3 regions of the Bifidobacterium scardovii JCM 12489 genome follow, and region 2 is predicted to be linked to each of the others. Evidence: riboswitches for the same ligand, from Rfam matches in the RefSeq annotation. Region 2 holds a riboswitch; each other region holds the start of a gene.
What was found. Region 2 has a riboswitch for thiamine pyrophosphate ahead of BBSC_RS09330 (hydroxyethylthiazole kinase). Riboswitches for the same ligand answer to the same signal wherever they lie in the genome.

Region 1 (10,068 bases), 1.0 Mb from region 2:
CGCGGCGTGGGCGCTCTACAACGCCTATGTGCCGATCAAGCTGAAAGGCCTGATGCTGCCGACCGCCGTCGTCGGCATGATCATGGGCATCGACAATTTCTGCGGGTTCACGGTCCAACCGCTGTTCGGCATCCTGTCGGACAAGGTCAGGACCCGCTGGGGCCGGCGCCTGCCGTTCGCGCTGTTCTCCATACCGCTCGGCGCGCTGTGCCTGATCCTGATTTCGGTCGCGCCGAACGTGCCGCTCACCGTGACCGCCATCGTGATCTACGCGGTGGTCATGGCCACGTCGCGCGCGCCGATCGTGGCGCTCATGCCCGACGTGACCGATTCGAGGCTGCGCAGCAGGGCCAACGGCATCATCAATTTCATGGGTTCCATCGGCAATGTGCTCGCGCTCGCTGGCGGCAGCCTGCTGTACAAGCGGTTCGGCATGTCCGCGGCGTTCGTGGCCGGGGCGGTCATCATGGTCGCCGCCGTCACCGCGCTGATGCGCCTGGTGCGCGAACCCGCCGAATTCGTGACGGCGCCCGGCGAGCGGGCTCGTCTGCCGTTCGTGTCGTGGAAGGAATTCCGCGAGGCTGTGGTGCCGCGGCTGGGATTGGACGGCGAGGCGCGGCGCAGCTTCATGCTGATCCTGATCGTGCTGTTTCTGTACACGATGGGCGGCAACGCGGTGGAGACCTATTTCACGCTGTACGCCACGCATGATCTGAGCATGGACGCCGCCACGGCCGGCGGCGATCTGGTGTGGTACGCGGTGGGCATGCTCGCGTTCGCGATTCCCGCGGGCATGATCGGCAGCCGGTTCGGCCGCCGCGCCACGATGAGCGCCGGCCTGGTGCTGTCCGCCGCGCTGTTCGTGTCGATGCCGTGGGTCGGCCGGCCGTTCATGGTGCCGATCCTCGCGTTCACGTACGGCGTGTTCTGGATCCTGGTGGTCGTCAACGCCCTGCCGTGGATCACGCAGCTCGGCGGCGTCGAGCACACCGGCGCCATGACCGCCTACTATTATCTCGCCACGTCGTTCGGCGCGGCGATCAGCCCCACGATCTTCGGCCTCATCCAGCAGTCGCTCGGCGAGTACCGGTGGATGTTCATCTACGCCGTGGTCCTGTTCGTCTGCGCGCTGGCCTGCATGCCGTTCATCACCCGCGGCGAGGCCGAGGACGTTTCCGCAGGTGCGGACTGAGCGGGCCGGAAGCGAGCTGGGAGCAGGCCGAGCCGGATGCGGCGGCGGCGCCTCCGTGGCGACGGCCGGCGGTCGCGTATGCCGGCGTATGCCGCGTGCGGACGATTGCTCGGCGATTAGTCGGCCATGCCGGGGACGGCGAGACCGTGCCCGTGCAGCAGCGTCACCGCATCCATGTAATCCGTTGCGGTCGCGCTCGGGTCCATCATCAGCTCACGCACGGCGGCGTGCCCGTTCTGATCGTCCGGGTACAGCGCGTCGGCGATCATCGCCGTGATCCGCCCGCGCGGGTCGGCCGCGGCCTGCGCCTGCCCGGATTCGGGCAGCGTATCCGACAGCTGGTCGGCCAACGGGGCGAGGTTGTGCTTGGTCGCCTCGTCGATGTCGCCCAACTGGTCGAACAGGGCGAACAGCCAGTCGCGCCGCGACCGGTCGTCGGCGCCGGGCCGCGTGCGCTCGGCGGTGGCGCGCAGCAGGCCGTCGATCGGCACGGCCGGCGTCGTCGCCGGGCCACGGTGCTCGCGGTTGTCGGCGATATCGCCCATAAGATGCTGGATCTCGCATTCGTCGCGCACGATGGTGGATGCGGCGTAGGCGGTCGCGATCGCGTCCGCGTCGATGAACCTGCCGCCTTCGGACTGGAAGCGCACGCGCTTCGGTTCGCTGTAGTAGTGGGACATCCCGAAAGTGGCGTATTGGGGCAGCTCGTCCTGCAGCTGCTTGACCGCGTCGGCCACCTTGCGCATGTCGGCCAGCTGCTGGCGCACCACGATGGAGGCGAGCAGCGCCTTCGCGTCGGCGAGGGTCAGCGGTTCGCCGACGCGCTTGCCGTGGCCGTGATGGCCGAACGCATGCTTCAATGAGTCGAACAATCCCATGATGAGTCCTCCTTTGGATCTCCCGCGATTGGTCGGGTGCGGTATCCGTGGTCCAACTCTAGTCGCGCGGACCCGGTATGGGGCCGGAATCGCCGCAGGGCGATCATGCCGGACGGGATTGCGCACGGGTGGCGCTAGCCCTGCTCCTGCTCCTGGTCCTGCTCCGGTTCGCGGCATATCCATTCGGGATGTTCGTCGAGCAGTTTCCGGAACCATGGCTCCATGGGCTTGTCCTTGGGCCAGTTCTGCGGGTTGCCGTTTCTGTCCGCATACGCGCCGGCGTCGTAGGCGACCATCTCGATCATTGTACCGTGTGAGTCATGGCCCAGCGCGGCGATCTGCAGAGGATCGGTACGGGGACGGGGACGGCGGAACATCTGGTTGCTCCATGCAAAGGACGCCTCTTCGGGCGTGATGTGTCTGACGTCATCGTCGATGAGACGGTGATGTAGCGCATAGTTGGGGTTATGAAGAATGGAATTGTTCATATGTTGCCTCCGATCCATGGTCGCGACCACGCTTCGTAGCGCTGCCGGTAACGTCTTTCGCATGACGATAGGCGATCCGGAACCAGGCTGTCCAGCAGCAACGGGGTATGTGGTCGAAGGCTTGCGACCCTTGGAAAATGGCGGTTTTACATGCTTGATCCGCTATACTTGCAGCCAGTTGGGCACAGACGCGATCGTCTGCGAGAGGGGGAAACCATGAGTCGTGCATCCGAAGGCCCGGCGAGGTCCGTTGCGCTGATCGCGCCGTTGGCGGTCATCGCCGGGCTGATCGCCGCCGTGTTGTGCTATCACCCGGAACCGGCACGTCCGGTCGTCGCCCTGACGGTGGCTTCGGGAAAGGATGCGGGCGTTGCGGGTTCCGGGGCGCCGCCCTGCGGGAACGATGATCTCGCCGCCGTCGCGGAATCACAGGATCAGGCCATGGGCGACGCAATCGCGTACCTGCGCGTCATGAACACGACGGACGGAGCGTGCTCGGTACCGTCGGGGCCTCCGGAGCTCACGGTCGTGCGCGGCGATGAGGACCAGCATCTGCGCGTCGTGCCGGGCAACCGCCAGACCGGCGTGAGCAGCGTGCCGGATGGCGAAACCATCGTGCTGGCCCCGTTCCGGTCGGTGACGGCGGCGGTCGAATGGAAGGCGGGCCAGCAGGCCGACGCCGAAGAGAAGACTTCGATCACGCTGGCGTTCGGCGAAGTGTCCGCACTGCCCGTGCACGTCGGGGCGAACGCTGCCGCCGACGGTCTGCTGGCGACCGATCCGGGGATGGACGTCATCGTCAGCGGCTTTTCGCAGGCCGCATTGGGGCCGTTGCGCGGCGGCGACGCATCCGGCGCGGCGGAGGATGTCGATCCGGCATTGGATGAGCCCTGCATGCTGGCGAAGGATGACTCCGACGATAAGGACGATGCCGGTGGGGCGCCCGCGGATGCGACATTGACTCTGCGCAACGTCGGCCTGCACCCCTGCATCCCTCCCGCGCTGGTCACGCTGGATGAGGCCGGCTCCGGCGGAACCGTCGACGATGGCTCGCTGCTGTCGACGGCGTCCGTCTACGGGCGGGACCATGCTCTGGCCGTGGGCGGCCGGGTCTCCTATCGGGCCGCGTCCAAGGACCGGCCCAACTGGTTCCTTCGCCACTACGGGTCATGGCGGCCGGAGTCGGTCGCGCGCCTATCCATCGTGGAGTGACTCGTCGTGGAGTGACGCCGGTGCCGCCGGCCGCGCGTCGCCGGCGGGGCTACCGGGTCAGGAACGCGCGGATATCCGCGATCTCCTGGTCGCTGATCGCGTGCCCCATGCCGGGGTAGACGCGGTGCGTCAGGCGCCCGGTTTGCTCCAGCACCCGCCGTGCGGTGCGCTGGTCGTCCGCGGGGATCGTGCGGTCCTCGGAGCCGTAGGCGAGGAAGAACGCGGTCGTGCGGTCGGGGCCGAGCACGGTGCCGGACTCGCCGGCGAACGACGGGCTGAGCAGGACCGCGGCGTCGAACAGGCCCGGATGCTCCAGCGCCATGCGGTACGACAGGTACCCGCCCTGCGAGAATCCGACGAGTATCTTGCGGCGCGGTGCGAACGCCGGTCCGGCCAGCAGCGCGGCGACGGCATCGCCGACCTCGGAGCATGCGCGGCGCCGTTCACCGACCGAACACCCGTCCGGATACCAGTAGTTGCCGCCCATATACGGCCTCGCATGCGTGCCGCGGAACGACAGGTAGCTGGGCTCCGGTCCCAGGGCGGTCCGGTCCGGGCCGGCCTGGCCGCCATGCGCGGCGCCGTCCCGATCCGTGCGGTAGACGGCCTCGATGATGCGCACCATCTCGTCCTCGTCGTTGCCGTATCCATGGAACATGACGAACACGCGGTCGTCGCCGCTGCCGGCCGGACCTTCGCCGCCGATGCCCTCGATGCTGGCCGTCATCCGTATGTGCATATCGCCTCCCGAAACGCGATGCCGCTGTGGCATATGACGTGCGATCCAGCTTAGTTCATCGGCCGTGCGGGGAAGCGTGCCACGCTCGCCGATCCGCCCGATCAGGCCGGTCTGTCCACCCCGCCCGGCCCGGGCGATACGCCCGGCAACCCCGGCGCGGAGGGCTGAACCGGCGCGCGGCACACGCCGCCGGTCGGTGTGCGGTGCCATAATGATCGGCGTAATGCAGGGGAACCCGGTGACGGGTTGAGAAAGGCCGTGGGCCTGACCCTTAGAACCTGTTGGTTAACACCAGCGAAGGGAGACATAATCATGGAGTATCGTCCGTCCATCCAGCCGACCCTGTCCGATGCCGCTCAGGGCGTGCCGTCCGACGAGCCGTTCGACGCGGAGGCGTTCGGGCCGATCACCCCGGACCACCTTCCGCCGTTCGCCCGCCGCATGCGCGAGGCCGCGGATCTGGTCTGGGAGCAGGGGTACCGGCAGCCGTTCATCCGCGAGCTGGGCAACGGCACGCTCGCGCGCGAGCGCTTCGCCTTCTATCTGCTGCAGGACTACCGCTACCTCAAGGACTATGCCAAGGTGCACGCGCTGGCGCTCACCAAGACCATGGATTCCGAGATCATGACCTTCATGGTCAATGTGCAGAACGGCATCTTCAACGTCGAGTCGAAGGTGCACCGCTCCTACATGGCCAGCTACGGCGTGAGCGAGGAGGAGATGAACGCGGTGCGCCAGTCCGCGTTCGCCCGCGCCTACACCTCGAACATCCTGTCGATTGCCTACGGCGGCCAGCTGGTCGACGTGCTCGTCGCCGTGCTGCCGTGCGCCTGGGTCTACGCCGACTACGGACAGCGCCTCGCCCGCGAGTTCGCCGGCACCCTCGACTCCAACCCGTACAAGAGCTGGGTCGACATGTACAAGACCGATTCGTTCTGGGAAGGGTCGGCGTGGCTGATCGAGCACATCGAGCGCTTGGTCGAGGGGCTGTCGGAGGAGCGCAAACGCGAGCTGATCGACATCTTCGTGACCGGCGTCGAGAACGAGTACATGTTCTGGGCGAGCGCCTACGACATGCACTACTCGTGGAAGCCGGAGTGGGATCGGGGCTGACGGCCGCGGGTGCTCTGATGGTCGGTCTTGTGAATGCTTAGGCGATGAACGCCCCGCCGGGCGGGCGGTCCGATAGGTCGTTCGCAGTGGTGCACAAAGTGCATGCCCCCGCTGGCGGGGGCTGTCGGCGAAGCCGACTGGGGATGGCCGATAGCATCGTGGCATCAGCCGCTCATCCATGTGCGAAATGGATCACTGGGCTGATATGGGGAACCGCCGTGCGAGGCTGGATCTCCGTTATCGCGCCGTGGATCCCCTGACCACCAGTTCGGTCGGCAGGATCAGGGTGTGCCGGATCGGCCGTCCCTCGATCTGATCGAGCACCATCGACGCCAGATTGACGCCGAACGCCGCGAGCGGCTGGCGGATGGTGGTCAGCTGGGGCTGCATGGCGGTGGCGTCGGAGCTGTCGTCGAAACCGGCGATGGCCATGTCGGCCGGCACGTCCACGCCCTGCCCGATCAGATACTGCATGGCCCCGGCCGCGATGCAGTCGCTGCCGCACATCAGCGCATCGACGCGGTGGTCGGCGAGGATGCGGCGCGCGTCGGCATCGTGTCCGGCGCCGCCGCCCAGCGTGCCGAGCAGCCGGATGACGGCCGCACGCCCCTCCTGCCGCGTCCATTCCCCGGCCCGGACGATCAGCGACGGGTCGGCGTCGCCGCCCATCGCGTCGCGGAAGCCCCGCAGGCGCTCGTCCGAGCAGGGCAGATAATCGGGACCGCAGATATAGGCGATGCGCCGGTGCCCGCATGAGCGCAGATGTTCGGTCAGGGCGCGGGAGGCCGCGCGGTTGTCGATGTCGACCGTGGGGAAGGGGATCCTGTCGCCGTAGCCGACGCCGGAGATGGCGACGGGCGCATCGATGCGGGTGAAGACGTCGAACAGCGGGTCGCCGGTATGGAAGGAATTGAGGATCCACCCGTCGGCGAATCCGCTGGAGGCGAGGCGGGCGATGCGCCTGCCGGCTTCGGGGGAGTCGGCGATCAGGATGACGAGCTGGTAGCCGGCGTCGCCGATGGTCTGGTTCGCGTTGAGCAGGATCGTGCTGATGTTCGGGTCGGCGACGATGGAATCCGGCTGGCCGTGCACCACGAACGCCACGGTCTGCGTGCGCTGGCGCACCAGCGACCGCGCGGCGTTGTTGGGGGTGTAGTTCACCTGCCTGACCGCGTCGGCGATGCGCTCGGCCGCCTTGGCCGACACGTGCGGGTTGCCGTTGAGGTAGCGGGAGACGGTAGCGTATGACACGCCGGCCTCCGCGGCCACGTCCATGATGGTCGCCGTCCTGCGGGGCGTATGCGGCGAGCCGGGTTCCGGCGATGCGCCGTTCGGCGTCGGGTCCTCGATGGTCTGGGTTGGCATGCGCTGTATACGTCCTCTCCGCGCGGCGATGGGTCGCTGTAGGCGATTGTAGCGCGTCGGCGGCGCGCGGCTGCGAACGCGCGCGACACACTGCTGTTGTAAACCTTTACAACAGTGCTACGCTGAGTATTCGTAAACGTTTACAAAATCGTGTGACGACGGTGCGCGATAAGAAAGGACCATCCCATGCTCGCATATCAGCAGTCGACGGACGGCGGCGCGGAGCGCCTCGTGCTGATTCCCCAACCGGTGACGGTGCGCTACGACGGCGGCTCGGCGGCGCTTGGCGCCGCGATGACGATCGTCATGGATGCCGGCATCGACGAAAGCGCCCTGTTCCTGGCCGAGCAGCTGGCCGGCGAGTATCGCCGGGCCACGGGCGGCTCGGCGGATATCCGTCGTTCGGGGGCGGTGCCGGATTCGGCGGTTCCGGAAGCGGTGCGCCGGGAGCCGGACAATCGGGAGCGCCCCGGCTCCACGGGCGCGGACATGCGCGGCGCCGTGGTCACGCTGGCTTGGGACGCGGATCTCGGCGATGAGGAATATGCGATCGATGTCCGCGGGCTCGGTGAGCCGGTCGCGCCGGTCGCACCGGGCGGCGAGGACTCGCCCGCGTACCGGCGCGCCGCCGTGGAGCTGCGCGGCGGGGGACCGGCCGGGCTGCGCTACGGCGTGCAGACGCTGCGCCAGATTTTGCGCCAGTCGCCGCGCGAGCTGCCCCTCGTGCACATCCGCGACCACCCCGCGTTCGCGGTGCGCGCCTACAGCCTCGACGTCACGCGCGGCCGCGTGCCGACGATGGGCTTCCTCACATGGTTCGTCGACCAGCTCGCCTTCTACAAATACAACCAGTTCCAGCTGTACGTGGAGCACGCCTTCGCCTTCGGGGAGCTCAGCGAGGCGTGGCGCGGCACCGACCCGCTGGCCGCCGACGACATCGTGCGGCTCGACGACTACTGCGCGCGGCGCGGCATCGAACTGGTGCCGTCGCTGGCCACCTTCGGGCACATGTACATGAACCTGCGCACGCGCACGCACCGCCGGCTCGGCGAATTCCCCGATGACGCCGACCGCCCGTTCAGCTTCGTCGAACGTATGGAGCACCATACGCTCAATGCAGCCGATCCCGAGGCGCTGGCCTTCGCTCAGCGGCTGATCCGCGAATACGCTCCGCTGTTCCACTCGCGATCGTTCAACATCGGCGGCGACGAGACCTTCGACCTGGGGCGCGGCCAATCCGCGCGGACCGCCCCCGGCGCGAGCGCAGGCGAACTGTACGCCGGCTTCGTCAAGGGGCTATGCGACACCCTCGGCGAGCTGGGGCTCCAGCCTATGCTGTGGGCCGACATCGCGCTCGAATCGCCGGGGACCATGGAGCTGCTGCCCGGCAACATCACGATGCTCAACTGGATGTACGACCCCGACATCAACGAGGACAGCATCGCGGCCATCGAACGCCAGGGCCGCCGCCAGTTCGTGTGCCCGGCCGTGCGCGCGTGGAGCCGCTTCGTCCCCGACTACGAGGGCGCGTGGCTCAACACCTACCGCATGGCGTCCGCCGGGCGCAGGCACGGCGCCGAGGGCATCGTGATCACCGACTGGGGCGATTACGGCCACGTCAACGATCCTCGGCTGAGCCTGCCGGGCCTGTGCTACGGCGCCCAGAACGCATGGAATCCCGTCGACATCGGCGCCGACGCGATGAACGCGCGCATCTCGCGGCTCGTCTACCGCGATGCCTCGGGGCGGATGATGGGCAGCCTGTCGCGCACCGGCGACGGCGCGTCGTTCCCCTGGGACCTTGCGGTGCAGGTGCTTGAGCTCGACGCCGGCGGCGGCGCGCTCAACGCCGATGTGGCCGCGTACGTGGAACGCTCCTACGGCGGCGTGCCGATCTTCGACCGGGCGCTGGACTGCGCCGATGCGCGCCGGCGTCTGCTGCTGCTCAACCGGGAGCGGATCACGACCCGCCCGGAACGCAACGGCATGCTGGCCGACTGCGGCGAGGCCATCGTCGCGGCGTTGGCGGGGGAGTCCAGAAGCGGGTTGGCGCCGTCGCTCGTCTGGACCATGCTCGACGCGCAGCAGCTGTTCAACAGGCTGGGCGAGGAGCTGCTGGCCATGGCCGGCGATTCCGGCCGCTCCGCCGTGAACGATGCCGCGGAGCGCGAGCGGAAGATCCGCCGCTATGCGCTTGCCGAGGAACTGGAACGGTGGTTCGAGCGCTACCGCGCCGAGTGGCTGGCCACGGGCCGGTACGCCGAGCTGAACCGCAACGCCCACGTGGTCTGGTCGTTCGCCGACATCCTGCGGGCCGGCACGCTGTAATCCCGGCGCGGCCCTATTGTGGCGCGGCTCTGCTGCGACACTTAGCGCAGCGCCAGCAGTGCCACCAGCGCCGCGATGTACGCGAGCGTCGCCGCCGCGAACGCCGCGTCGCGCGGGCGGACCCGCAGCTCGCGCCAATGCGTGCGGCGGATGCCCTCCTCGTAGCACCTCGCGTCGAGAGCGAGGCTCAGATTGTCCGCGTGCCGCAGTGTTCCCGCGAAGACTGGCACGATGATCGCGACCATGGCCTTGACGCGCGCGGCGGGGGAGCCGGTTTCGATGCTGCCGCCGCGCGCGGCCTGCGCGTCGGCGATGGACCGGGCCTCCGTGCCGAGGGTTGGCAGGAACCGCAGCGCCAGGCTCATCACCAGCGCGATCTCCTGCGCATGCAGTCCGAAGCGGCGCAGCGGCGACAGCAGCGATCCGAAGGCGTCGGTCATCGCCGTCGGCGTGGTCGTCTCGAGCATGAGCGCGCCGAGCATGACGACCAGGGCGAAGCGGCAGGCGTAGAGGATCGCGATGACGATGCCGTCATCCGTGATCGGGATTGGCCCCAGATGGGCGACCGGCGTGCCGGTGCGCACGAAGAAGACGTTGAGCAGGCCGAACACGACGAACATCGCCAGGAACATGTGCACCGAGGCGACCAGGCGCATCGGCGTGATCCGCGCCAGCGCGGTGATGCCGGCGATCGCCGCGATGCCGAGCAGCAGCTGGGCCGGCGTGTTGATCGCGAACGCGGCGAACATCATC
Region 2 (10,068 bases):
CCTGGGCGTCCGCGGCCTTGGACTTCGGGTCGAAACCGGCCGCGATGACGGTGACGCGCACTTCGTCGCCGTAGGCGTCGTTGAGGGCCAGGCCCCAGATGATCTGGGCCTCCGGGTGGATGGCCTTGCGCACGAGTTCGGTCGCCGCCGCGGCCTCCTGCAGGCCGAGGTCGGTCGGGCCGGCGATGTTGATGAGCACGCCGTGGGCGCCCTCGATGCTCTCCTCGAGCAGCGGGGAGCTGATGGCGATTTCGGCCGCCTGGGTGGCGCGGTCCTCGCCCCGTGCGGAGCCGATGCCGAACAGCGCGGTGCCGGCGCCGCGCAGGATGGCGTTCACGTCGGCGAAATCGACGTGGATGTACGAGTTCACCGTGATCAGGTCCGTGATGCCCTGCACGCCGGCGAGCAGCGCGCTGTCGGCGTTCTTGAACGCGTCGACAATGCCGACCGTGCGGTCGGACAGCTCGAGCAGGCGGTCGTTGGGGATCACGATCAGCGCATCGACCTCCTTGCGCAGGTTCTCGATGCCGAGATTCGCGGAGGCGGAGCGCTGGGGGCCTTCGAACGAGAAGGGGCGGGTGACGACCGCGATGGTGAGCGCGCCCTGCTGGTGGGCGGCCTTGGCGACGATCGGGCTGGCGCCGGTGCCGGTGCCGCCGCCCTCGCCGCAGGTCACGAACACCATGTCCGTGCCCTTCAAGGCCTCCTCGATGTCGGACTGGTGATCCTGCGCGGCCTTCGCGCCCTTCTCCGGATCGGCGCCGGCGCCGAGGCCGCGGCTCGTGTTGTCGGTCAGGGAAATCTTCACATCGGCGTCCGAGCGCAGCAGATCCTTCGCGTCGGTGTTGATGGCGACGAACTCAACGTTCTGCAGACCCTCGGCGATCATGCGGTTGACGGCGTTGCCCCCGGCCCCGCCGACCCCGACGACCTTGATGTTGATCTTGTCGTTGAACTGCTCGTTCTGGGCGATCTCGCTCACCATTGTCTCCTGTCACTCACGGTTACGCATAACTCTATCGCAGAACCCCTGATATTGGGGCCTATCGTCTCGGCGTGTATCGGCGTTTCGCGCATGCGCCCCGGCGGCTCAGTAACCGGCGTCCATCGGGTCGTCGCCGAACAGCGCCTCGCGCTGCTCGTGCGTGGTTTCGCGCGATTCCAGCCAGCCGTACGGCAGATGCACCTTCTTGGCGAAACGAACGCGCCCACGGGGCTTGTCCTTGACGCGTTCGGGGAACCTGAGCGTGGGATCGAGCCGTCCGATTTCCCGACGGACATCCTCAAGATTTTCACATTCCATGAACGCCTTGCGCGTGGAGCCGCCGACCGGGAAGCCCTTCAGGTACCACGCGATGTGCTTGCGCAGATCATGCACCGCCATGCGTTCGTCGCCGTCGTAGAACTCGGTGAGCAGCCCGGCGTGACGCAGGATCACCGCGCACACGTCGCCGAGCGTCGGGTCGACCCGCTCCGGGCTGCCGGCGAACGCGTTCTTGATGTCGGCGAACAGCCAGGGCCTGCCCTGGCATCCGCGCCCCACGGCCACGCCGGCGCAGCCGGTCTCGCGCACCATGTCGAGGGCGTCGTCCGCGCCCCAGATGTCGCCGTTGCCGAACACGGGAATATCCAGCGCCGCGACGAGCTCGCCGATGCGGCTCCAGTCGGAGTGCCCGCCGTAGTACTCGGCGGTGGTCCTGGCGTGCAGGGTGACGGCCGCGCAGCCCTCCTCCTGGGCGATATGGCCGGCTTCGAGGAAGGTCTCATGGTCGTGGTCGATGCCGACGCGGATCTTCGCGGTGACCGGGATATTAGCCGCCGAGCACACCGCGACGACCCGCTGCAGCAGTTCGCGGAACAGGTCGGTCTTCCACGGCAGCGCCGATCCGCCGCCGCGGCGGGTGACCTTGGGCACCGGGCAGCCGAAGTTCAGGTCCACGTGATCGGCCATATGCTCGTCGACGACGATCCTCGCGGCCTGTTCCACGATGGCCGGGTTCACCCCGTACAGCTGCAGGGAACGGATCCTCTCGCTCGGCGCGAAATGGCACAGGCGCAATGCCTTGGGATTGCGCGCGACCAGCGCGCGGGCGGTGATCATCTCCGCCACGTACAGCCCGTCCGGGCCGTAGTCCTCGCAGATCACGCGGAACGGCCAGTTGGTCACGCCGGCCATCGGCGACAGGACGACCGGGGTCGGCACGGTGATCGGCCCAAGCCGCACCGGATTCATCGTCACCGGCGCATCCGGGCGCGACGGCGCGTCCGTGCGCGGATCAAGGTTGTCCGTCTCGTGCGGCGCCTCGATCACGGTCTGGGCATCGGTGGATTGCGTCACGGGTTCTTTCCTCTTATATCGCAGTGCGGTTTGTATCCGGTTTGTATCGCAACACTGTGCTGTATCGCTGCGCGGCGCCACTCGTTGTGACGCTGTGCTGCTGAGCCGTTGCGCCGCAGTCCCTTTGCGGGAAGGCCAAGAGACGGCCGCAAAGCGGACTGAGGGGAGCACAAGTCTGATCCTATGCTCCCCTCAGTCGCCCGCGGCGGCGGCTCCCCTCACTTCAGGGGGAGCACGACAGCCGAAATCAGTACAGGCCGCCGGCCTCGTTGATCCGGACCGAATCCGGCCAGGCCTCGCCACCCATGGACACCGGCTTCTGCGGAACGGTGTTGCGCTTCTCGCCGATGCGCGAATCCACGTATTCGGCGACATGGTCGAGCGAGACGCGCTCCTGGTTCATCGTGTCGCGGTCGCGGATCGTCACGGCCTGGTCCTCGAGCGTATCGAAGTCGACGGTCACGCACAGCGGCGTGCCGATCTCGTCCTCGCGGCGGTAGCGGCGGCCGATCGCGCCGGCCTCGTCGTAGTCGATCATCCACTCGTGCTGGCGCAGGTCGGAAGCCAGGTTCTGCGCGACGGTCTGCAGCTCCGGCTTCTTCGACAGCGGCAGCACCGCGGCCTTGATCGGGGCAAGACGCGGGTCGAGGCGCAGCACCGTGCGCTTGTCGACACCGCCCTTGGTGTTCGGCGCCTCGTCAACGTCGTAGGCGTCGACGAGGAAGCACATGAGCGAGCGGGTCAGGCCGGCGGCCGGCTCGATGACGTACGGGGTGTACTTCTCGCCGGTGGCCTGGTTGAAGTAGCTCAGGTCCTCGCCGGAGTGCTTCGCGTGGGCCGACAGGTCGAAGTCGGTGCGGTTGGCGACGCCCTCGAGCTCGCCCCAGTCGGAGCCCTGGAAGCCGAACTTGTACTCGATGTCGACGGTGCGCTTCGAATAGTGGGCGAGCTTCTCCTTCGGGTGCTCGTAGTGGCGCAGGTTCTCCGGCTTGACGCCGAGGTCGAGGTACCACTGCGTGCGCGCGTCGATCCAGTACTGGTGCCAGTCCTCGTCGGTGCCGGGCTCGACGAAGAACTCCATCTCCATCTGCTCGAACTCGCGGGTGCGGAAGATGAAGTTGCCGGGGGTGATCTCGTTGCGGAAGGACTTGCCCATGTTGGCGATGCCGAACGGCGGCTTGGAGCGCGAGGAGGTCATCACGTTCTTGAAGTCGACGAAGATGCCCTGCGCTGTTTCGGGGCGCAGGTAGTGCAGGCTGTTCTCGTCCTCGACCGGGCCGAGGTGGGTGCGCAGCATCATGTTGAAGTCGCGGGGCTCGGTCCACTTGCCGCGGGTGCCGCAGTCGGGGCACACGATGTCGGCCATGCCGTTCTCCGGCAGCTTGTCGCCGTGCTTCTCGGCGTAGGATTCCTGCAGCTTGTCGGCGCGGTTGCGCTTGTGGCAGTTGAGGCACTCGACCAGCGGATCGTTGAACACGGCGACGTGGCCGGAAGCGACCCACACCGGCGTCGGCAGGATGATGGACGTGTCCACGCCCACCACGTCGCCGCGGGTGACGACCATGGAACGCCACCATTCGCGCTTGATATTGTCCTTCAGCGCGACGCCGAGCGGACCGTAATCCCACGCGGAACGGGTGCCGCCGTAGATTTCACCGGCAGGGAACACGAACCCGCGACGCTTCGCGAGGGATACGACTTCATCGAGTTTGGAAACAGCCACAATGCACCTTCTGGTTTGAACGGTTTGGGGACTTTATTAGCGCCCCTGAGTCTATCGGCACAGCGTGACAGCCCCTACATCGCCCGCAGCGTCTCCGCATAGCGCCGGCCGATCACGATGCATGCGATCACGAACAAGGCGGCCACGACGGCCAGCATCACGATGAACGGCAGCCATTGCGGCCAGCCCCATACCATCGTGGCGGTGTTGACACCGGTCAGCAGTCCCATGGGTATGTAGGTCAGGTACGCCATCGCGACGAGACTGTGCAGGTTCGTGCTCGTGGTCGCCATCACGATCAGGGTGATGCAGCAGCTGACCGCGGCCACCGAACCGTAGGCGGTCAGCAGGGGCAGCGAGACGAGGTCCGTCCAGCCGAGTCCGCCGAACGCCAGCAGGTAGCCGATCAGGAGCATCATCGACACCGCCAGCGGGATCAATGCGAACAGCATGCGCGAGAGCAGGTATTCGGCCATCGGGCGTCCCGATTCGCGGAACGCGCGTTCGCTGTAGCGTTGCGCCGACTCCTCGAAGCTCCATCCGCTGTTGCCCAGCGCGAGACTTCCGGCCTCGGCCGCCGGTTCATAGGCGAACAGCGGCGCCCAGATCGCCATCAGCGACGCCGTTATGGCGTGCACCTGCCGCAGGCCGAAGCCGTTCGCCTGCGCGGTGCCGCCCGCATAGCTCGTGATGGCGATCGCCAGCACCAGGTTGCCGATCATCACCGCCCAGAAGATGCCCCGGTTTCCGCACACCCGCCAGTCATGCCAGAACAACGCTTTCATCATCCGCCTCCTTGCCGGTCGCCTACCGAATGCCGAAGTCGACGGATTCGTCAACGGTGCGGCCGAGTGTGGCGGCCCGTTTGAACGCGTCGAAGTCCTTGAAGTCGTCGAGCATCATGTCCTTGGCGATGTGCCTGTCGTCGAGGATGACGACCCGGTCGGCCACGCTCCAGCAGTATTCGAGGTCGTGCGTGATGGTCAGGATCGTGCGGCCGGAATCGCTCAGCTGCCCCATCAGGTCGATCATGAGGTCGCGGGTGATCGGGTCGACCGAGTTGGTCGGCTCGTCGAGCAGGATGACGTGTGGCTCGAACAGCATGCCGGCGACGAGTCCGGCGCGCTTGCGCAGACCGCTTGACAGCTCCTTGACTTTCTTGTCGAGGTGCTCGGCCAGCCCGAACGCCTGCACGAGCTTCTCGTTCTCCAGATGCGCGGGGTCGATGGCCCGCCGGCCGCTCCCCCGGCCCGTGTCCATGAGCATGGCGCGGAACCGGATGTTCTCGCGCACGGTCATGGTCGCGGCGAGGTTCGACTCGTCGGACAGCTGGAACACGTCCTGCATGCTCGGCACGAGGTTCGCGTTGATGATCGCCTCGCCGGACCTTGGCCGCAATAGCCCGACGATGATATTGAACAGCGTGGTCTTGCCGGCGCCGTTGTATCCCAGGATCGCCAGCGACTGCCCTTGCGGCACGTCGAAGCTCACATGCTCGAGCACCGTTTTCTTGCGCGTGTATCCGAACGTGACATCGCGCGCCGCGATGATCGTCCGACCGTTTTCAGGCATATCTGCCCCTTTCCCTCTCCCGTCGTCTCGAGCGGAGCGAAGCGAAGTCGAAATGACGCAAAGAATGATGAAGAGAATGACAAAAGTAAAGAGAACAACAACCCGACCGAGATCAGGAGGGGAGCGCCCGCCGCGTATCGACGAACCGACGGTCGAACACAGCGACCGCGATGACGCCGAGCACCGCAGCGACCACGACGAATCCCGCCGTCCTGACGACCAGCGGAATACGCGTCGGCATGAGCCACGAGCCGGCCAGACCGGCCAAGACCACGACCGACACGAGCATGCCGATCACGACGTTGCCGCCGGTCAGCAGCACGCCGAGCGTGGTGAACACGCAGAACAGCACGGTCGCCGTCAGCATGAACGCGATCGGTTCCGCATCCGTCACGCCGATCGCCCGCGCCGCGACCACCAGGATCACGGCGGTGTATGCCGCGGCCGGGACGGTGCCCAGCAGCAGTTTCTCCGCCACGTACTCTCCCATGGGCCGGCCACTGGACCGGAACGTCCCGAGGACGCCGTCGCCGCGATCCCCTCCGACCGATCCCGATATCACCGGCGGCACGACGATCATCAGCATCGACGCCAGTGCGGCGGCCAGATCGACCGTCGCGACGGCGGCATCCGCGTGCCCGATTTCGTCGCGGATCAGCGACGCCAACGGCATCGCGCCGCCGATGACCACGAACGTCAGCATCACCCAGTCATGCCGCAGCCGTCCCAGATCCCTGTACAGCAACCCCTTCATATGATCCCTTCAGTTCTTCCGCTTAGCTTTTCTACTCCCCATGAGGGGGCCGAGTCTTGAAGAAAACGCCAGAGACGTTTTCAGGTGTGTTCGAGCCGACAGGCGAGCGGAAAGAACGCGATCGAAGGCCGTCCGCGATTGCTGGACGCTGGCCGCGAAGCGGCCTGAGGAGTGATCTCCGCACACAGCTATACACCCTCCCCCGATCTGTTCGTCAGCATCACCGCGCCTTGTCATAGCGCGGCTCGCCGGGGTCCGGCATCACACCGGCGACGATCTGCCGGAGCGCCTCCACGTGCGCGTTGAACGCGGCCAGCCCCTGCCAGGTGAGCGACACCCAGGTGATCGGGTACCGCCGCGTAAGCCCCGATTTCTTCTCGATCGTCACGTATCCGGCGTCCGCCAAGGTTTTCAGATGCTTGGAGCATGTCGCGTCGCTGATGCCGAGCGTGTCTCGCAACACGTCGAACCGCACCGAGTCGGAGGCGGCCAGCAGCCCGCAGATACGCAGCCGGATCGGCGCGTGGATCACCTCGTCGAAATGCGGCGTCACACCGCTTTCCTCGCCGCTCCCGCCGTCTGTCCGCCCAACAGTCCGCTCATTCATCGCAGATTCCTTCCGGCCACGCCCCGCAACAGCTCGTCCTCGAGCAGGCGCATCAGATAGGCGAATCCACCGGCCGAGGCGGCAACGACCGGCAGCATCCACAGCAGCGGCACGCCATGCAGGCCGGCGGCCATCATCAGCGCGCAGCCGCCCCAGCACACCGCCGCGGCACCCGTCAGGCGCATCCACGCACGGCCGGTCATACGGCGCAGGCAATGCCGGTCCCTGACCATCAGCCCATATTCGCGGCTGATCCGCAACGCATTGCCGAACAGCCAGGCAAGCGCGATCGCACACGCGGCGAGGAACGCGCACGCCTGCACCTCCTTCGATCCGCCGAACACCGACGCCGGCACGCTGAGCTCCGACCACGCGAGCAGGTCCAGAAACGCCGCATTGCCCATCAGCGACAGGTAGTACCAGTGCGGGAACCGCACGCGCGTGACCAGCCGCGCACGGTCGCCGTCGATCAGGCGCAGGGCCTGCTCCGCCGGTGAATCCGGCAGGAACGATCGTTCGCCATCCATGTGCGCATCATCTCGATTCATCGTCGTCGCGACAAAACTTCTTTCCAACACGGAAAACAATACTACTTTCCATCATAGAAACAAGTTGGCGTGTCGAACGCGTCCAATGCCACACATCGCGGCGACGCGCCAGACCGGCGATACCGGTTTTGCGATTTCGACACGAAATTGTCCATGTTGGTGCATAGCGTCGGCAACGTAATGCAGGGGAACCCGGCCGGTACGACGGGTTGAGAATGGCGCAGGCCTGACCCTTAGAACCTGTTGGTTAAGACCATCGTAGGGAGCAGCGATATGAACGATTCGCATAGGCATGGGTGCAATGGCCGCACGGCCGCGCAAACGCCATCGGACCCGCATGCGGCGGGGGATCCCGCAGCGTTGCGGGACCGGATCGCGCAGGCGGTGCGCGACGTGCGCGCAACGACGCCGCTCGCCCAATCCTTCACCAATTTCGTGACGATCAATCTGGTCGCGAACGCGCAGCTGGCCGCGGGCGGTACGGCCGCGATGAGCTTTCTGCCCGACGACGTGATCGACACGTCGGCGATTTCGGGCGCCGACTACATCAACGTCGGCACGCTGCTGCCGTTCTACAAGGAGGCGTTGCCGCAGATCGCGCGCGCCTTCCACCAGAGCGGCCATCCGTGGGTGCTCGACCCGGTGGCGGCCGGCATCGGCGCGACGCGCACCGCCATCCTGACCGCGTTCAAGGACTATCCGCCGACCATCATCCGCGGCAACGCCTCGGAGGTCATCGCCCTGTGCGACATGTGGGGGCTGGGCAGGCAGGACGATGGCGTCTCGGGCGACGAGCATCCCAGCACGCGGCCGGCCGGCGTGGAATCCGTCGACGACGTGGAATCCGCGACCGATGCGGCCAGGCGGCTGGCCCGGCATATGGCGCCTCTGTCGCCCGGCGGCCAAGCGGCCGTGGCGGTGTCGGGCAAGGTCGATCTGGTGACCGACGGCGATCGCATCTATCGGTTGCCCGGCGGCAGCGCGCTGATGTCGAAGATCACCGGCGCCGGATGCTCGCTGGGTGGCGTGACCGCGACCTATCTGGCCGTGGCCGAGCCGCTGACCGCGACGTTGGCCGCATCCCTGCTCTACAACCGCGCCGGTGAGATCGCCGAACGCCTTTCGGACGGCCCGGGTTCGTTCCAGGTGCATCTGCTCGACGCGCTGTGGAATCTCACCCCCGAGCAGGTCGCCGCCTCCGAGATCGTCGTGGCGCGCTAGCGGCGGTTCATGTGCGGGCGGCAGCCCGCATGCGGCGTGCATAACCAGACCCAATGGCAAAGGACATGATATGAGCAACTATCCATACGCATCGATGCGCGACCAGTACGACCTGTCCGCCTATTTCGTGGTCGGGCCGCAGGACACCAAGGGGCGCCCGGTCGCCGGAGTGGTCGACGAGGCGCTCAAGGGCGGCGCCACGTTCATCCAGCTGCGCGCCAAGCCCGGGGACGCCGCGGACATCACGGCCGCCGCGCGGCAGATCGCGCAGGTCATCGCCGACAACGGCAAATCCGAATCGGTGCCGTTCGTGATCGACGACCGCGTGGACGTGGCATGGCAGTGCCGCTATCTGGGCATCAAGGTCGACGGCGTGCATATCGGGCAGACCGACATGCAGCCGCAGGCGGCCCGCGCCCTGCTGGGCGACGATGCGATCATCGGCCTGTCGGCGGAGCTCGTGGCGCAGGTGCGCGCCGCGAACGATCTGCCGGAAGGATGCATCGACTACCTCGGCGCCGGCCCGCTGCATGCGACCATCACCAAGCCGGACGCGGCGGTCGTCGAGGCGGACGGCACCCGCCACACGCTGGACGAGGCCCAGATCAACGCGCTGTGCGCGGCGAGCGCCTACCCGATCGTGGTCGGCGGCGGCGTGCACGCCGACGACGTGCCGATGCTGGCGCGCACGAAGGCGGCCGGATGGTTCGTCGTCTCGGCGATCGCCGGGGCGCCGGATCCGCTGGCCGCCACCCGCGAACTGGTCGAAGCGTGGAAGGAGAACCGCGCCTGACGCTCCCCACGGCGCCGGTATGGCAAGCCCCGCCCGATACGGATACGCCACGGCTACGCCCGCATGGCGCTCGCCGGGCGGAACCACGGAAGATTTGCACCGCGTTCGCCGCGGTCATACGAAAGGAACCATCATGACCACCACCCTCATCCCGGTACTCGCCGTCTCCGGCTCGGACTCCTCCGGCGGTGCCGGCATGCAGGCCGACCTGAAGACCATGCTCGCCAACGGCGTGTTCGGCATGAGCGCGATCACCGCGCTGACCGCGCAGAACACGATGGGCGTCACCGGCGTGGAGAACGTGACGCCGGCCATGGTCGCCGCGCAGATCGACGCCGTGTTCACCGACATCCCGCCGCAGGCCATCAAGATCGGCATGGTCTCGTCCGCCGAGCTGATCAACGCGATCGCCGACCGGCTCGAGGCGCATCAGGCGAAGAACATCGTGCTCGACCCGGTGATGGTCGCCACCTCCGGTGCCAAGCTCATCGACGATGACGCGATCGCCGCGC
Region 3 (10,068 bases), 1.6 Mb from region 2:
GCGACCGCCGGCCGCCGAATGGCGGACGACGGCACACCCGCCCCGCGGCGGAACGGCGACGCCGCTAGTCGACCTGCTTCCAGGTGGCGACGTCGATGTGGTGCTCGGGGTTGGCCTGCCACGCATCCCATGCGGACTTGACGATGTCCTCGACATCGTACTTGGCGTGCCAGCCCATCTCCTCGTTGATGCGCTTCGGAGAGCCGATGAGGTGCGGCGGATCGCCGGCACGGCGGGCCATGACGGCCTCGGTGAACGGCAGGCCGGTGACCTTCTTGACCTCGTCGACGATCTGGCGCACGGAGGTGCCCTCGCCGGTGCCGACGTTGAAGGCGTCGTACTTGCGCTCGTCGCGGTCGAGGTACTTCAGGGCGGCGATATGCGCGTCGGCCAGGTCGGAGACGTGGATGTAGTCGCGCACGCAGGTGCCGTCCGGAGTCGGGTAGTCATCGCCGAAGATGGCCGGGGCCTTGCCCTGCTTCAGGCGGTTGAACAGCATCGGGATGAGGTTCAGGATGGCCGGATCCTCAAGCTCGACGGGGCCGCAGCCGGCCACGTTGAAGTAGCGCAGCGCGCAGAAGCGGATGCCGAACGGCTGCTCGCAGGCGCGGGCCATCCACTCGCCGAAGAGCTTGGTCTGGCCGTAGGGGTTGATCGGCAGCATCGGCACCACGTCCTCGGGCACCACATCGACCGGCGGCACGCCGTAGGTGGCCGCGGAGGACGAGAAGACGAGCTTCTTGGCGTTCTTGGACTTGGTCATGCCGGTGAGCACGTTGAGCATGCCGTTGATGTTCTGCTGGTAGTACCACAGCGGCTTCTCGACGGATTCGCCGACCTGCTTGCGCGCGGCGAAGTGGATGACGGAATCGACGTCTTCGGCGTCGAGGATCTCGGCGAGGCGCTCGCCGGCGCCCGGCGCGGCGATGTCCATGCCGTACAGACGGGAGCCTTCGATGCGGGTGGGCTTGCCGTAGCTCAGATCGTCGACGACGACGACCCGTTCGCCGGCCTCGTGAAGCGCGTGGACGACATGGGCGCCGATATAGCCGCACCCACCAGTGACGAGAACTGTCATGTCTGGCCTTTCGATTGTTCAGTGGGCTCCTGCGAACAGAGGCTACCATTCGAACCTTTGTTCACTTTTGCTCTGATTTGTTACTTTTTGTACAATTTGAGTATAGCACGTTGTACACGCTTCGGCCTACTGTGTTTTTCCATCAGACACGGGGGCTCATACGAGCTGAGAGGGGACGATCCCGACCGTAGAACGTGATTCGGCTAGTACCGGCGAACGAAGTCTCAGGTCCGCTTGCGCGCCACCAACGTCACGCGCCGCACGGGCCACGGATCGCCGTCGATCCGCACGATGGGGTCCGCCCAACGAAAGGACTTCGTCATGGAGAACGCCGACAACGACCCGCAGCTGGACATCGTCGCGCAGCGATGGCCCGACGTGACCCTCGACGAGGCGGGCCGCGTGCTCGCGGCGCTCGCCGAGCCGATGCGCGCGCAGGAGGTGCTGGCCCATAGCGGGCGGCCGACCGCGTCCGGGTCGACGGTGCGCACCGATCACGGCGACGTATTCATCAAGCGCTACGACCGCTCGGTGCGCGATACGCCGTCCATACTCCCCTATCACCGGTTCGTCGCGCATCTGGCGAGCGCCGGCATGCCGTGCCCGGCATTCCTCGAATTCGACGAGCACGCCGCTCCCGGCGCGCTGCGGACCACGCTCGCCGTCGGGCCATCCGTATATGAGGTCTGCCCGCGGGCCGACGGCGAGGACCGCTATGCCGACGCGCTGACCTGGGATCCCCCGCGCAGTCTCGCCGAGGCGGAGGGGCTGGGCGCCCTTCTCGCCCGCATCGCGCTCGCGGCCGCATCCTTCGACGAGCCCCGGCCGGAATCCGTCTCGCCGTTCCAGGACCGTTTCGGCCTGTTCGCCAGCGACGACCTGGACGCCGCGCTGGAGGACTGGCTGGCGCAACGCCCTTCGGTGGCCCGATATCTCAAGGACACGCACCGCGATCTGCGCCGTGATCTGGCGGAGCACCGCCGACTCTCGGAACGCATCAGCGGCGCCTACCATCAATTGCCGTCCTGCTGGACACACGGCGACCCGCATGTGTCGAATTTCCTGTGGCGCGGCGACGCGCCGTCCGCGGCGTTCGACTTCGGCCTTGCGGACCGCAACGCGGCCGTGTTCGACTTGGTGGAGGCGCTGGAGCGCAACGCCATCCAATTCGTGCAGATCATGAATGGGGACGACACCGCCTGCCGGCCCGACATCGCCGGCGCGATCATCCGTGGATACCAGCGGGTGCGCCCGCTCGGCGACAACGAACGCGCGTTGGTCGCCGACATGCTGCCCGTCGCCCAGGCGGAGGCGTCGCTGAACTGGATCGGCTACTACGCCGACGGCACCGGCCGCGCCGACGATGCGGCGTGGTGCTATGACGTGTCCCTGATCGCGCACACCGCATGGTTCTTCCGCCCCGCCGGGCGCGCGTTCCTCGACGCCGTGCGCGCCGCCCTGTAGGAGATCCCAGCACGGCAACGCGGCTCCCGCCCCCGCCTTTCCGATTCCCAACCAATCAACCCCCACAATCAAAGGAGAACACCCATGCTCAGAGTCCGTCTGGAATATGTGCATCCCTGGACCAACCACGCCGGCATGTACCTGGCCCGCGAGCGCGGCCTGTACGCCGAGCGCGGCATCGACGTCGAGTTCACCAGCGGCGACTTCTACCGCGGCGACCCCGCCTACCTGCTGGCGCGCGGCGAGGTGGACATCGCCCTGGTGCGCCTCAACCAGCTGCTGTTCCACCAGCAGGGCGAGTCGTCGCTGCTCTCGTTCGCCGTGATGAACCAGTGCCAGATCGGCGGCATCATCACCAACAAGTCCACCGGCATCACGCGATTCCGCGACCTGGAGGGCAAGCGCGTCTGCATCCCCATGGGCGTCAAGCGCCTGTACACGGAGCTGCAGCAGGCCGTCGAGAAGGACGGCGGCGACTTCTCCAAGCTGATCACGATCGACCCGGGCGAGTGGGAGCCGGATATCCGCTCCGTGGAGCGCGGCGAATTCGACGCGTTCATCAACGTGGCGTGGTGGGAGCCGTACCAGGGTTCCGAGCCGTTCGACCAGCTGGTCGTGCTGCCGTTCGACGCGATCGACGTGGCGCCGCACCACTCGTACTTCGTGTCCGTGCGCCGCGAGATGCTCGACCGCAACCCGCAGCTGGTCCGCAACTTCGCCGAGGCGACCGCGCAGGGCTATGCGATGGCCAGGGAGGATCCCGCGGCCGCGGTGCACGCGCTGCAGCCGCCGCTGTGTCACATCGACCCGAAGGTCATCGCCGCCTCGCTCGAGGCCGTGACCCCGTCCTGGTTCGACGCCGACGGCAACTGGGGCACCGCGAACATCGACATGGTGCGCAGCTACACGACGTGGATGGCCGAGAACGGGCATCTGAACGTGCAGCTCGACCGCGCGCTCGCCTCGATCGACGGCGGATGCATCACGAATGCGCTGCTGCCGCACTCGAACGACCCGATGCCGCAGCCGCTGCACCTCGAGGAAGCCGTCTGATCCGACCGCCGGGCAGCGGCCGGCCCGCCGCCGGCGAACCGCGCACCGCGACCCATCCACCATTCGCCCGCGAACCGACCGCGTCCCGTCCCCACACGGCGGGCCCCGGTCCCGTTCGCGGGCGAACGGTATAAATGGGAGCATGACTACTCAAGATGATGACAAGCCGGCGCTGTACGGCCGCAAGGTGCTGTCGTTCGTCCGCCGCTCGGGCCGCCTGGACGACCGTCTGCAGCGGGCATGGGACCGGTACGCCGACCGATACCTGCTGGACGCCGCGGCGGGCGAGGGCTCGCTGAACGTGCGCGACGACGTGCGGTTCGACGCCGACTTCGTGCGGAACGCATGGGGCAACGACAATCCGCTGATCGTGGAGATCGGCACCGGGCAGGGCGAGAACATCGTGGCGGCCGCGGCCGCGCGCCCCGACGTGAATTTTCTGGCGCTGGAAGTGTACGACCCCGGCGTCGCGCACACGCTGCTGCTGGCCGGCAAGCAGGATCTGGGCAACATCCGCATCGCGCAGGTGAACGCGCCCGAGCTGTTCGCGCATGCCGACGCCGGCGTGGTCGGCGAAGTGTGGACCTTCTTCCCCGACCCCTGGCCCAAGATGAAGCACCACAAGCGCCGCATCGTGCAGCCGGAGCTCGCCGCGAGCGTGCGGCACGCGCTGGCGGACGGCGGGGTGTGGCGCATCGCCACCGATATCGAGGACTACGCGCTGCATGTGCACGAGGTGATGGACGGCATCGCCGGGTTCGAGAACGCCGGCGGGCTGACGGTCAGCCTGCCGACCGGGCACGTCGGCAAAGGCAACGCCGAACTCGCCGCGGACATGCCGCACGCCGACTTCGCCGAATCCGAACGCTTCGGCGGCCGGGTGCTCACCAATTTCGAGAAGAAGGGCCTCGCCGCCGGCCGCACGATCCACGACTTCACCTATCGCGCGGTGTGACGGCGTGTCCGGATGCCGGGAGGAGCGCGCCCGGCGCCACGCTCCTCCCGGGCGCGCCAGCCGCATAGCGACACGCCGATTTGCGCAACCTAGGGCGCTCGCGTATCATCAATCAAGTTGTCCGCCCCCATCGTCTAACGGTTAGGACACCAGACTTTCAATCTGACAACGAGAGTTCGACTCTCTCTGGGGGTACCAACCCGAAAAGACCAGCCGCGGCTGGTCTTTTTTCGCCTCCGGGCACTGCCCGCCCTCACGTCTTACCCGCCCCGGCCAAGCATCCCCGGAACCGTCCCAAAACGATGGGTGCCCGACTCCCCACAAGAGGAGACGGGCACCCGGACTCGGCCGCCGCAACCGTTACAGCTGCGTCTCGACCCAGTCGACGATATACGGCGCGACTTCCTTGATCTGGTCGATGGCGACCTGGAACTCGCGCGGACCGCCATACCACGGGTCGACCAGATCGATGGCGTCCTCGCGGCCGGGGGTCACCGCAGGCAGGTTCGGGTCGAAGCTGCGGTACATGTGCACGCTGCCCCGCTTGTCGGCGGGCAGCTGGCGCAGCAGGGCGCGCATGTGCGAGGCGGTCATCGGCAGGAAGAGATCGCTCTCCTCGATTTCCTCGCGCGTGATCCGGTGCGCGAAATGATGCGTCGGAATCTCGTAGCCATCGGCCTTGAGCACGCGCACCGCGCGCCGGTCGATCGGGTTGCCGTACTCCTCGTCGGACACGCCGCTGGACATCACGCGCACGCGATCGGCAAGCCCGCGGCTTTCGAATTCGGCGCGCAGGATGATCTCGGCCATCGGCGAGCGGCAGATGTTGCCGGTGCATACGGTCATCACGGTATACGGGTGATCTTGCGTCATCGGTAGTGCAAACTTTCTCTTGCGATCCGCCCACGGCGGCCGGATACGTGCGGACGGGCGGCTGACGGTCGGCCGGCCCAAGGCGAGATGCCCGGAGCCGGAGCCGGCGGTCAGCGGAAGCCGTTCAGCGGGCCTTCTGATAGGTGACGAACTGGTACGCCGCCACATTGCCGCTCAGGTCGGCGGGCTTCCTCCATGGGCTTTCGCCCACGACATGCCACATGCCGGAGTCGACCATGTCGCGCAGCGACGGCGCATAGGCGTCGGCGTCCACCACCGCGTCCAGCAGCGTCACGTACGCCTTGGACGCCAGCGGCAAGGCCTGGCGGAACAGCTGCGCTCCCCCGATCACCCAGATCTCGCTGCGATCAAGGCCGTCGTCGGGAATGGCCTCCTGGCGGGCGAGGTCGAGCGCATCGTCCAGGCTCTCCACCACCGTGGCGCCCGGCGCATGGTAATTCACGTCATGCGATATCACGATGTTGTCGCGGTTCGGCAGCGGGCGGTACTTGGCCCCCAGGGACTCCCACGTCTTGCGGCCCATGATCACCGGGTGCGAGACGGTCAGCTCCTTGAAGTGCTTCATGTCCTCGGCCAGGTGCCACGGCATGCCGCCCTCGAAGCCGATGGCGCCGGCGCGACCTTCCTTGTCGCGGGCCTCGGCCCAGATAAGATTCACCGAGAAGGTCTTGGGGTAGTCATCGCCCCAATCCTCGGCGGTTTCCAGCCCGGCAGATCCGGGCTCGGGTTCGTGATAGCCACTGCGGCTACTATCATACTCCATTTCATTCACTCCTTGGGATCGAACTGGGTCAGAAGTCTAATAGACGCCTCAGACCGTGCGTCAGACCGCCACCGGCGCCTTGATCGAGGGATGGTGCCGGTAGCCGACGATCTCGAAGTCCTCGTACGCGTAGTCGAACAGCGAATCGGCCTTGCGGATGGCGATGCGCGGGTACGGGTACGGGTCGCGCCCCAGCTGCTCGAGCACCTGATCGACGTGGTTGTCGTACACATGGCAGTCGCCGCCGGTCCAGACGAATTCGCCGGGCTCGAGCCCGGCCTGCTGCGCGATCATCAGCGTCAACAGCGAATACGAGGCGATGTTGAACGGCACGCCGAGGAACATGTCGCAGCTGCGCTGGTACAGCTGGCAGCTCAACCGCCCGTCGGCCACGTAGAACTGGAACAGGGCGTGGCACGGGGGCAGCGCCATGTTCTCGACCTCGGCCGGATTCCACGCGGTGACGACCATGCGGCGCGAGTCCGGATGGTGCTTCACCAGATCGAGCACGTTGCTGATCTGATCGATGGTGCGGTTCGGATCCTCCGGGGTCGGCGCCGGCCAGCTGCGCCACTGCACGCCGTAGACCGGGCCGAGATCGCCGTTCTCGTCGGCCCACTCGTCCCAGATGTGCACGTTGTGCTCCTGCAGCCAGCGGATGTTGCTAGAGCCCTTGAGGAACCACAGCAGCTCATAGGCGATGCCCTTGAAGAACACCGTCTTGGTGGTCAACAGCGGGAAGCTGTCCTTCAGATCGAAGCGCATCTGCTGGCCGAACAGCGAGATCGTGCCGGTGCCCGTGCGATCGGACTTCAGGGTGCCTTCGGTCAGGATCCTGCGCACCAGATCCTCGTACGGCATGGGAATGTCCGTTTCGGGGCGCGCCGGGATGCGGGATCGGATATCTGCGAGCTGTTCTTGAGTTAAAGCCATGCGCACCAGTGTACCAATCCGACTGTCTGTTGAGCGGCTACGCGCATGGCACAACGTTTTTGGGATAGATTAGTCAGTGGACGGGCGCGAGGGGCGCGACCGCGCAATGCACGAGGAGGCATTATGGGCAAGCGACTGTGGGTCGAGCGCAACAAGGACGGTTCATGGGACGCGTTCAGCGACGACGGCGCGCACATCAAGTTCGGCAAGGGCAAGGGCGTGTTCACCCCGGGCGACCTGGTCAAGATCGCGCTGGCCGGCTGCGCGGCGCTGTCGAGCCAGTTCGCCATCGAGCACACCCTCGGCGAGGGCAAGGGCGCACGCATCGTCGTGGACGGCACGTATGACGCCGACAGCGACGCCTACATCAACTTCAACGAGCAGCTGGTCGTCGACGCGACCGACGCCGATCTGAGCGACGAGGACGCGGACAAGCTCAAGGAGCGCATCACCCGCCATGTGGACAAGGGATGCACCGTCAAGCACACGTACGTCCAGGAGACGCCGGTGCGCATGGACGTGACGATCCGGCGCTAGCGCACACGGAACCGGCACCGAAACATACGACGGCGCCATAAGCAGTGAGGGGGCGTGGAGACTCGGTCTCCACGCCCCCTCACTGCTGTATCGGGTCTGCCAAGCGCTCCCCGCGGCCGCTACTGGCGATCGGGATCGATCTTGGCCTCGATGGTCTTGGCGACCTCGGCGTCCGCCGTGGGCACCGCGATCTCCTCGACGCCGCTGATCTCCTCGAGCGACTTGACCGGCACTTCGGCGGGCGAGCTCGGCACGGTGTCAAGGCGGCTTTCGGCCGCCTCCACGTACTTGCGCGGCACCACATACACCGGGGTGACCGCGTGCTGCAGCAGCCCCTGGCTGGTGGAGCCGAGCAGCAGGCCGGTGAATCCGCCGCGCCCGCGCGAGCCGACGACCACGACGTCGTGGTCGTAGCTGGCCTTGGTCAGCGCGGTGACCGCGGAACCGGGCACGACCGACTTGTTGATCTTGAGGTCCGGATGCGCCTCCAGCAGCGGCTTGATGCGCACGTCGAGATCCTCCATGTAGGATTCCATCACGCCGCTTTCGCCATCGATGCCCTGCACCTTCGGCACGGCGGAGATCACGTCGAGCTCGGCGCCCCACGCGTCGGCGAAGGACGCGGCGATCTCCAGCGCCTTGAGGCCCCACTTGGACTCGTCGGAGCCGACCGCCACCTTGGTGATGGTGTTGTTCAGGTGCATCAGGTTGCCGTCGTCGTCGGTGTAGGGCACCACGACGATCGGGCAGTACGCATAGGCCGGCAGCGACGAGGACGTCGTGCCGAGCAGGCGCTCGGCCAGACCGCCCTTGCCGCGGTTGCCGATCACGATCAGGTTGTAGTTGCGGGACAGCTCGACGAACACGGACGCCGGATCGCCGGTCACGATCAGCGTGGCCGCCTCCACGCCCTGCTCGTCGGCGATGGCCTTGGCCTTCGACAGGATCTCCTGCGCGTCGCTGTGCGCCGCATTGTCGTCCCCCATCGCGGTGTACGTGGCGTCGAAGGACACCGCGGCATAGCTCGGCAGTGAGTATGCGCACACGATCTGCAGCGTCAACCCTGCATGCTTGGCGTAGTTCGCGGCCCACCATGTGGCCTTGTAGCTGGCGTGGGAACCATCGACGCCAACAAGAATGGCCTTGTCGTTGATCATGACGACCTCCTTACGTTATCGGCGCGACCATGCGCCGCCTTCACTCTCAACAATACCCGTTTTCGCCGTATATGCGTGTTTTTCCATACGAAAAAACGTGAGCGGCGTACCCCCACGGGGACGCCGCTCACGTTACGGACACGGATGCCGCGCATCCTGGCAGCCGACGGGAGACCGCCGGCATACCGGCTTACAGCACGCGACGGATGGAATACCCTCCGTTGAACACGCCAAGACCGGTGATCTGGGTGCCCTGCGCCGGATTCAGCGCATTGACCACCAGACCGTTGCCGATGTAGATGGCCGCGTGGGCGGAATTGGCGATGATGTCGCCCGGCTGCGCCTCGGCGATGCTACCGACCGCGGTGCCGACCGCCGCCTGCGCACCGGAGGTACGCGGCAGGCTGATGCCGAACTGTGAGTACACATAGGCCACGAAGCCGGAGCAGTCCCAACCGCTGGGGGAGGAACCGCCGTACACATAGGGAGCCCCGACAAACTGCGAGGCATAGGAGGCCACGGCCTGCGCGCTGGCACTGGCCGGGGCGGACACCGCGCCGGAGGACGAGGACGAAGATGAGGACTGCGAGGACGAGGACAGCGTCTCACGCTGCGACGAACGGCTCGCCGCCTGAGCCTGCGCCTGAGCCGCGGCTTGGGCCTGCGCCTCGGCAGCGGCCTGGGCTGCGGCCTCCGCGGCCGCCTTGGCGTCCCTTTCGGCCTGGGACTCGGTCTGCGGCACGTCGAGGTTCTCGACGCCGCCCCAGTTCTCGTTCTCACCGGCACTGGTGGACGTGGACTCGGCGAACAGATTCTTTCTCACGGACTGCGTCTTCGGGAAGGAACGCGAAGAGGTCACGACGGCATTATCGTCCGCAGCCTCGGCGGACGGCACCGTGAAGGCAAACACACAACTCGCGGCTGCAACCGCCGCGAACAGAGAGATACCACGTTTCGTATTCATCGAGACGACAGCCTAGCACAATGGGCTCCCATATCCTCGGGCGATCTCACGAATGGCCCGATGAACGATATCTCCCGCGGGCGGACGCGGCGATCCCATGACGGTGCCGCGGCCGCCTCCGCGGCGATACGGCGGCAATGTGGCGTTAATACGACGAAGCGGCATCCGCATCGGATGCCGCTTCGTCTTGCATACTGTCTTGCATGCCGTCGTGCACGCCCGGCCGGGTCCGGCCGGACGTCGCCGCCGACTCAGAACACGCGCACGACC

Region 1: it holds a riboswitch for thiamine pyrophosphate, as region 2 does, so the genes downstream of both, tenA (thiaminase II) here and BBSC_RS09330 (hydroxyethylthiazole kinase) in region 2, are expected to answer to the same signal.
Region 3: it holds a riboswitch for thiamine pyrophosphate, as region 2 does, so the genes downstream of both, BBSC_RS02965 (phosphotransferase) here and BBSC_RS09330 (hydroxyethylthiazole kinase) in region 2, are expected to answer to the same signal.

Annotation. Positions count from the first base shown of each region.
Region 1 covers NZ_AP012331.1:1,246,121-1,256,188, forward strand. The annotation lists gene BBSC_RS05120 (MFS transporter) at 1-1,192, shown strand, start outside; gene BBSC_RS05125 (hypothetical protein) at 1,309-2,070, opposite strand; gene BBSC_RS05130 (hypothetical protein) at 2,205-2,558, opposite strand; gene BBSC_RS05135 (DUF4232 domain-containing protein) at 2,775-3,770, shown strand; gene BBSC_RS05140 (alpha/beta hydrolase) at 3,820-4,509, opposite strand; TPP riboswitch at 4,727-4,830, shown strand; gene tenA (thiaminase II) at 4,951-5,622, shown strand; gene BBSC_RS05150 (LacI family DNA-binding transcriptional regulator) at 5,860-6,987, opposite strand; gene BBSC_RS05155 (beta-N-acetylhexosaminidase) at 7,174-9,315, shown strand; gene BBSC_RS05160 (energy-coupling factor transporter ATPase) at 9,357-10,068, opposite strand, start outside.
Region 2 covers NZ_AP012331.1:2,261,952-2,272,019, forward strand. The annotation lists gene ftsZ (cell division protein FtsZ) at 1-982, opposite strand, end outside; gene dusB (tRNA dihydrouridine synthase DusB) at 1,091-2,338, opposite strand; gene BBSC_RS09300 (glycine--tRNA ligase) at 2,586-4,061, opposite strand; gene BBSC_RS09305 (hypothetical protein) at 4,136-4,849, opposite strand; gene BBSC_RS09310 (ABC transporter ATP-binding protein) at 4,869-5,633, opposite strand; gene BBSC_RS09315 (hypothetical protein) at 5,746-6,387, opposite strand; gene BBSC_RS09320 (transcriptional regulator) at 6,608-6,994, opposite strand; gene BBSC_RS09325 (hypothetical protein) at 6,991-7,521, opposite strand; TPP riboswitch at 7,717-7,824, shown strand; gene BBSC_RS09330 (hydroxyethylthiazole kinase) at 7,816-8,763, shown strand; partial or broken gene thiE (thiamine phosphate synthase) at 8,834-9,550, shown strand; gene thiD (bifunctional hydroxymethylpyrimidine kinase/phosphomethylpyrimidine kinase) at 9,690-10,068, shown strand, end outside.
Region 3 covers NZ_AP012331.1:708,450-718,517, reverse strand. The annotation lists gene galE (UDP-glucose 4-epimerase GalE) at 65-1,078, opposite strand; TPP riboswitch at 1,217-1,316, shown strand; gene BBSC_RS02965 (phosphotransferase) at 1,400-2,542, shown strand; gene BBSC_RS02960 (ABC transporter substrate-binding protein) at 2,627-3,595, shown strand; gene trmB (tRNA (guanosine(46)-N7)-methyltransferase TrmB) at 3,738-4,550, shown strand; tRNA gene BBSC_RS02950 (tRNA-Glu) at 4,674-4,748, shown strand; gene BBSC_RS02945 (low molecular weight protein-tyrosine-phosphatase) at 4,911-5,423, opposite strand; gene BBSC_RS02940 (dihydrofolate reductase) at 5,548-6,207, opposite strand; gene BBSC_RS02935 (thymidylate synthase) at 6,268-7,068, opposite strand; gene BBSC_RS02930 (OsmC family protein) at 7,264-7,677, shown strand; gene BBSC_RS02925 (universal stress protein) at 7,797-8,834, opposite strand; gene BBSC_RS02920 (C40 family peptidase) at 9,025-9,798, opposite strand; gene BBSC_RS02915 (NlpC/P60 family protein) at 10,050-10,068, opposite strand, start outside.